Linked DNA regions of Pelagibaculum spongiae. The protein of the gene in region 1 binds, or shares a complex with, the protein of each later gene. Links are inferred from orthologs where the notes say so. Each region holds a gene or a part of one and is shown on either strand. Other genes may lie near its edges. The genes, in order: tsaD and tsaE.

Evidence for each region.
Region 2: the proteins of tsaD (region 1) and tsaE are in contact, whole or in part, in a crystal structure (PDB 6N9A), measured with the Thermotoga maritima proteins. The link is inferred for Pelagibaculum spongiae from one-to-one orthologs. Residues at the interface, in WP_004082750.1 of Thermotoga maritima: Cys10, Asp11, Arg49, His50, Leu82, Gly84, Gly135, Gly136, Glu154, Thr155, Leu156, Asp157, Asp158, Ser159, Glu162, Asp165, Lys166, Arg169, Leu170, Tyr175, Lys213, Thr214, Leu217, Tyr218, Gln221, Arg222, Asn324; in WP_004082108.1 of Thermotoga maritima: Leu37, Gly38, Lys46, Lys57, Val59, Lys60, Ser61, Thr63, Phe64, Thr65, Leu66, Met67, Val69, Pro71, Tyr82, Arg83, Leu84, Asp86, Asp88, Phe89, Asp93, Ile128, Asp130, Glu131, Arg134.

The regions. Positions count from the first base shown.
Region 1 is NZ_QDDL01000009.1:61,576-64,845, reverse strand. What follows is about bases 78-3,023. They hold tsaD (tRNA (adenosine(37)-N6)-threonylcarbamoyltransferase complex transferase subunit TsaD), read left to right. Parts: upstream 78-1,003; coding sequence 1,004-2,044; downstream 2,045-3,023. Other genes in these bases: DC094_RS17375 (Y4lR family protein), read right to left, coding at 2,123-3,023; rpsU (30S ribosomal protein S21), read right to left, coding at 449-664; DC094_RS17395 (GatB/YqeY domain-containing protein), read right to left, coding at 78-435. Outside these bases: more of DC094_RS17395, read right to left, coding at 1-77; more of DC094_RS17375, read right to left, coding at 3,024-3,270.
Region 2 is NZ_QDDL01000002.1:311,567-314,890, forward strand. What follows is about bases 305-3,304. They hold tsaE (tRNA (adenosine(37)-N6)-threonylcarbamoyltransferase complex ATPase subunit type 1 TsaE), read left to right. Parts: upstream 305-1,567; coding sequence 1,568-2,041; downstream 2,042-3,304. Other genes in these bases: DC094_RS07360 (NAD(P)H-hydrate dehydratase), read left to right, coding at 305-1,574; DC094_RS07370 (N-acetylmuramoyl-L-alanine amidase), read left to right, coding at 2,048-3,304. Also shown: tRNA epoxyqueuosine(34) reductase QueG, read right to left, coding at 1-5; more of DC094_RS07360, read left to right, coding at 51-304; more of DC094_RS07370, read left to right, coding at 3,305-3,324. UniProt on the Escherichia coli protein: Required for the formation of a threonylcarbamoyl group on adenosine at position 37 (t(6)A37) in tRNAs that read codons beginning with adenine.

The DNA.
Region 1 (3,270 bases):
GGCCTTAATCAGCTTGCTGACGTCACCCATATCTGCGCGACCTTCAACTTTAGCTTTTATCTGGCCCATGACCTTGCCCATATCTTGCATCGAGTTGGCGCCAGTTTTGGTGACCACCTCCTCTATAACGGCTTCAATCTCGGCAGGGCTCAGTGGCTGAGGTAGGTATGTAGCGATCACATCCAACTCCAGCTTTTCCTGATCAGCTAATTCCTGACGTTCTGCAGCTTCGTACTGAGTAATGGAATCGCGACGTTGCTTAACCATTTTATTCAGTACGGTAACCACGCCAACATCGTCCAGCTCAATGCGCTGATCGATTTCAATCTGCTTTATCGCAGCGTTGATTTGACGGATCACTGCTAGAAGACTTTTTGCTTTGGCACGCATAGCGGCCTTTTGGTCTTCCTTCAAACGAAGTTTCAAACTGCTCATAGCGACTCCGGTTCTAGTAGAGGCGCTTACGATTCAGGTTTTCGCGAGACACTTTCTTCAAGTGACGCTTAACAGCTGCAGCAGCTTTACGCTTACGAACTGCAGTTGGCTTCTCGTAAAATTCACGACGACGTACTTCAGACAGAACGCCTGCTTTCTCACAAGAGCGCTTGAAGCGACGCAGGGCGATGTCGAACGGTTCGTTATCTTTTACGCGTACATTTGGCATTTTTAGTGGTCACCTATTAATAAAACATGTTGTGTCAATGATTTGCCTAGGAAAGATCTTTGTGTCGGTCTCAATCTCAAATGCAGTCACCTGCACAGCCCGGCTATCAAGGCGCGAAATTTTAATCAGTTGTGACAAAAATTGCAAAGCATTTGGTGGAAAAAGCATCGTTAATCCCATCAAACAGATGATCAAACGCGCTCACTGGCGTATTATCTCCGCCCAGAACAGGCCAAATCAGCGCGTCGAATAAGGGATCTAATACCTTTATAACGCCAGCTGTCGGGCATTTTGCATTCACTCGCATCAGCGAAAATTAGTTAAGAGTAGTAACGGGCAATGAAAGTACTGGGTATTGAAACTTCTTGTGATGAAACCGGTGTTGCGATCTATGACGATCAGCAAGGCCTGATTGCCCAGGTGCTGTATAGCCAGATCAAACTCCATGCAGAATATGGCGGTGTGGTGCCAGAACTGGCCAGTCGTGACCATGTGCGAAAACTGATTCCTTTAGTAGAAGAAGTCTTACAGCAAGCGGGTTTAAAGGGTTCTGACCTCGACGGCGTTGCCTACACCGCAGGCCCAGGATTAATGGGTGCGTTGTTTGTTGGCGCTGCTACCGGCAGATCATTAGCTTGGAGTTGGGATATTCCAGCCGTTCCGGTGCACCACATGGAAGGCCACTTGTTAGCGCCCATGCTCGATGAACCTAAACCAGAGTTTCCGTTCGTCGCATTGTTGGTTTCAGGTGGTCATACCCAGCTAATCGAAGTGAAAAATATCGGCGAATACACCATTTTGGGGGAATCAGTCGACGACGCTGCCGGTGAAGCCTTCGATAAAACAGCCAAATTGATTGGTTTGCCATACCCCGGCGGCCCAGAATTGGCCAAACTTGCCGAAAGCGGCGATGTGACGCGCTATAAATTCCCTCGCCCCATGTGTGACCGCCCCGGTTTGGATTTCAGTTTCTCTGGTTTGAAGACCTTTGCTCGCAACACTTTTATTAAAGAGTGTGCCGAGTTGGAAAAAGGCTCGCCTGAGCTGGCACAAACCCGTGCTGATATCGCCTGTGCCTTTCAACATGCGGTGGTCGATACCCTGGCGATTAAATGCAAACGAGCATTAAAACAAACCGGACTTAATCGGTTAGTGGTTGCCGGTGGCGTGAGTGCCAATAGCGAATTACGCCGAAAGCTTGCCGAGCAGGCAGAGAAGTTGGGCGGCGAAGTGTTTTACCCGCGCCCGGCTTATTGCACCGACAACGGCGCCATGATCGCCTATGCCGGCATGCAACGATTAAAAGCCGGGCAAATTGCCGATACCCAAGTGATTTGTAAACCGCGCTGGCCGTTGGATGAGTTGCCGTCGGTGAGATAAATTGAGCTAGATGATTGAAACTAAAAACGAGCCGAAGCTGGCTCGTTTTTAGTTTATCTATGAAAAATTGTGTTGATGTTAATTTTTCAAAATAGGTTTTTTGGAGTTCTGAAATAACCAGCTTACAACAGCAAAATTACGCGCTTGGTTTTGCCTGCGTTTGCTAGCAGAAAACTGGCACCATAAAGCCATTCGCAGCATTCTTTCAGCCCATTCTGAGTGATGCTGTTTTGTACCAGGCCGTAACATTTCAAACCAACTGCTGCCTAAATCTGAATCGACCCAGCGCGCTACGGCTTTTTTTGCAGTAACGATTTCAGCACTAGTAGGCTCTGTCAGCAGCGATTGATCGCATAAGCTGGTAAGTGTTTCTTCGGTTGGGTTCCAGTCAGTTGCGCCAATTAATTCCATGGCTTGTACCAAATTAAAATCAATCGCGGTGTTGCTGGATTTATTGAGTGAAATAAAAATGGGTAGTTGCTTGCGAATTAAATCAACAGATACTTTTTCTAAAGCGCCAATGGAATCTTTAGCCATTTTGATGTGCTGTTTTATAAAAGTATTGGTGAGTGGTGGTGAAATACTGACATCAACAATCCCTAAGTTTTGTTTGAATACCAAAGCGACTAATCTGAATTTATCGTGATCTCGCAGGGTAATCATCACACCTTGAGCGCCAGAACCATCTACTGCCGACATATGGCAATCGACGATATTCTCTTTGGAAAATAAAATACTGCTTAATGAAGACACCCCTTTCTTTTTTGCATTTTTAATTAATTGGTCGACAGGTTTTTTGAGCGGATCAGCTAACCAGTTTCGAACTTGAATTAATCGAGATAACGACGCCGGTGGCAGTTTTCCAGGTTGCTGATTTAAAATAGATATAGCAACTTTTGCTTGTTCAATATCATCGTTGAGAACAGATAAAGCCAGCGCATTAGACGCCTTAGCGCCAGAATCGACGAAGACTGAACACAATATTTCAAAGCCTTCAGGAGGTAAAAACGCTAACTCTGTACTGAGTAGATTGGCGAGTTCGAATTCATCCTCGGTATTGTTATCAATTTCTATAAAGAGATTGTCTAATACCTCAGGGGTCATTTCGCCGCTACTTAAATCTTCTACAGTTTCAATTGAGTAGTTTTTAATAAAGTCGACAAAATTTTCTGAAAGAAAAGATTTGTATTGCGCGAGAACAGACATAAATAAACTGGTTGAGTGAG
Region 2 (3,324 bases), on another replicon or contig:
GTCATATACTGCCTTTTCAACTAAATATTTTTATGCCTGAGAAGAAACCAATGGCCCAAAACCGATCGACAACTCAGGCGCTCTACCTGAATCATCAGGTCAGAGATATTGATTATACCGCGATTCATCGACTGCCAGCGCATTTGCGTATCGATGGTTACGCTTTGATGTGCCGGGCCGGGCTGGCAGCTTTCAAGCAATTGCGCCAGCACTGGCCTACCTGCCAATCATTACTAGTGTTTACTGGACCGGGTAATAACGGCGGCGATGCTTGGGTGGTTGCAAAACTAGCGCATCAAGCCGGTATCTCAGTCCAAGTGATTTTTATTTCAGCTCCGACGAGTCAATCCTGCATTCAAGCTGCCGCCGATTATCATGCAGCTGGCGGCACCAGCAAAGCTGTCGATTTTCAAATGCTTGATCAAGATTTGGCAAAGGCTGATTGTTTAGTTGATGGTTTGTTAGGCAGCGGCTTTTCTGGTGTGCTTCGTGGTGATTATCCACAACTGATTCAGATGATAAATGCTGCGAATAAACCCTTATTGGCACTCGACATACCTTCCGGGCTAAATGGCGATAACGGCGTAGCATCAGCCAGCACTATTGTTGCCGATCTGACTATTAGCTTTATCGCCGCGACTTTAGGCTTATTCACTGCCGATGCCAGCCATTTCACTGGAAAAGTGATTGTTGAAGATTTGCAGTTGCCCGCGCAGGCATTCCTTGCTCATGTACCAGTTGGCCACTTGCTAGATAGCCAATTACCAAAAAGTCTTATCCAACCGCGTCATGGCAATAGCTATAAAAACCATCACGGCCATTTGTTATTAGCCGGCGGCAGCCAAAATATGGGCGGTGCAATTTTACTAGCTGCCACCGCAGCAGCTAAAACGGGTGCCGGGCTAGTGAGTAGCTTGGTTAATGATAATTATTGCCCGGCATTTACTGCAGCGCATCCGGGCATTATGTTCGCTGGCTGGAAATCGGCTGATCTGCAATTAATGTTGAATAAAGCCAACGCATTGGTGATTGGCCCGGGCATGGGACAAAGCAGCCAAGCGCAGCAATTAGTTTCAGCCTTGATCGACAATGACTTACCTAAAGTGATCGATGCCGACGCCTTAAATTTACTTGCCAGCCAAGCTGCTCTCACCGACAAATTACAAAAGAATGCACCGCTAGTAATCACTCCGCATCCGGGTGAAGCGGCTAGATTGTTAAATATTTCCACGATTGAAGTGCAATCTGATCGGTTATCTGCGGTTAAATTACTACAACAAAAATTCGGCGGCGTTGCGGTTTTAAAAGGTGCTGGCAGTTTAATTTACGATGGCCAGCAACTATGGTGTTGCCCGTTTGGAAACCCCGGCATGGCGGTTGCTGGTATGGGTGATCTGCTAGCAGGTATCATAGGCAGCTTTTTGGCCCAAGGGCATAGCGCACTCAACAGTGCCTGCCTCGGCGTTTTGATTCATGCGCAAGCTGGCGACATCGCCGCAGATGCCGGCCAAATTGGCTTACAAGCCGTAGATTTACTGCCCAGTTTAAGAGGATTGGTTAACCCGACATGTTAGCAAGCAAAACATTTCCCCAGCTCGACCAAGGTTCGATGCTACAACTCGCTCAACTGTTAGCTGAGCAACTGCAGTGGCCGATGGTTATTTTTCTTGAAGGTGATTTAGGCGCGGGTAAAACCACTTTTAGCCGTGGATTAATTCAGTCGCTTGGCCATAAGGGCAATGTGAAAAGCCCAACTTACACTTTGGTTGAGCCCTATGAAGATTTAATCGCTGGGCCGGTTTATCATTTCGACCTGTATCGATTAGCTGACCCTGAAGAGTTGGAGTTCATGGGAATTCGCGACTATCTCGATCATGCGGTATGTTTGGTGGAATGGTCAGAACGTGGGCAGGGTATTTTGCCGCAAGCGGATTTAATTATTCACCTGACCTATGCAGAAAATGGCAACAGTCGCGATCTGACTATCGAAGGCCTTTCAGTTCAAGGCCAACTTATTATTGAAAACTGGCAGGCAATTTAACTTTTAATGAAGCGTCGCGATATTTTACTTGGCCTGGCCCTACTTCCCCAGTTGATCCAACAAGCAACCGCTAAATCGGTTGCATCAAGCAATTTTGCCAAACTCAAAGGGCTTCGTATCTGGAGCGCACCAGATTCGACTCGTTTGGTGTTGGATCTTTCTCGCCCGGTAAAACATCAGGTGTTTCCATTAACCAATCCCGATCGTTTGGTCATCGATTTACAAGATTGCCAATGGAGCGCTTCACTTCCCAACCCGGCGAAAAGTTATATCAACCAAATTCGTTTTGGCGTTCGGCAAAAGCGTGACTTGCGATTGGTGCTCGATTTAAATCAGACAGTTCAGCCAAGAAGCATTGCTTTACGCCCTTCTGGTGAATACGGCCACCGGCTGTTAATTGAATTGAAAAACGCCGAGAAAAAACAAAAACCACTGACCGCACAACAATATGAACAACCTGGCAAACTTCGTGATGTCGTGGTGGCAATCGATGCCGGCCATGGTGGCGAAGATCCCGGTGCAATCGGCGGTAAAGGTTCGCGGGAAAAACATGTCACTCTGGCAATTGCCAAAGCTTTAGCCACCGAAATTAATCGCCGCAGAGGCATGAAAGCGGTGTTAATTCGTAAAAGTGATTACTACATTCCACTGCGAAAGCGAGTCACATTAGCTCGCAAAGCTCGAGCTGATTTATTTATATCGATTCACGCCGATGCATTTAAAGACAAACGCGCCCGCGGCGCTTCAGTATTTGCCCTGTCTCGCAGAGGGGCTTCAAGCGAACAAGCTCGCTGGTTAGCCAAACAGGAAAACAGCTCTGATTTGATTGGCGGCGTCAGCTTGGACGATAAAGATCAAGTATTGGCTTCGGTATTGCTCGATTTATCACAAAATGAATCAATCCGACAAAGTATGGATTTAGCCAGCGGTGTTTTAGGCAAGCTGGGCAGAGTCGGTCGATTGCATAGTAAAAAAGTCGGTCAGGCTGGTTTTGCTGTTTTAAAATCACCTGATATTCCGTCGATTCTGGTCGAAACCGGTTTTATTACTAACCCAACCGAAGAAAAAAACCTCAATAGCCGTAATCATCGAGCAAAAATTGCTAAGGCAATTGCCAGCGGCTTTGACCAATATTTGCAGCGCAACCCAATTGCTGGCACCCGTTTAGCAGCACCGACAGCGACTCGCAGTCAATATGTAGTGTCTGGTGGTGACACGCTTTCGGGGATTGCGGTTAAATACCGGGTTTCGATCGCTAGCCTGAAACGTCATAATAAGCTTCG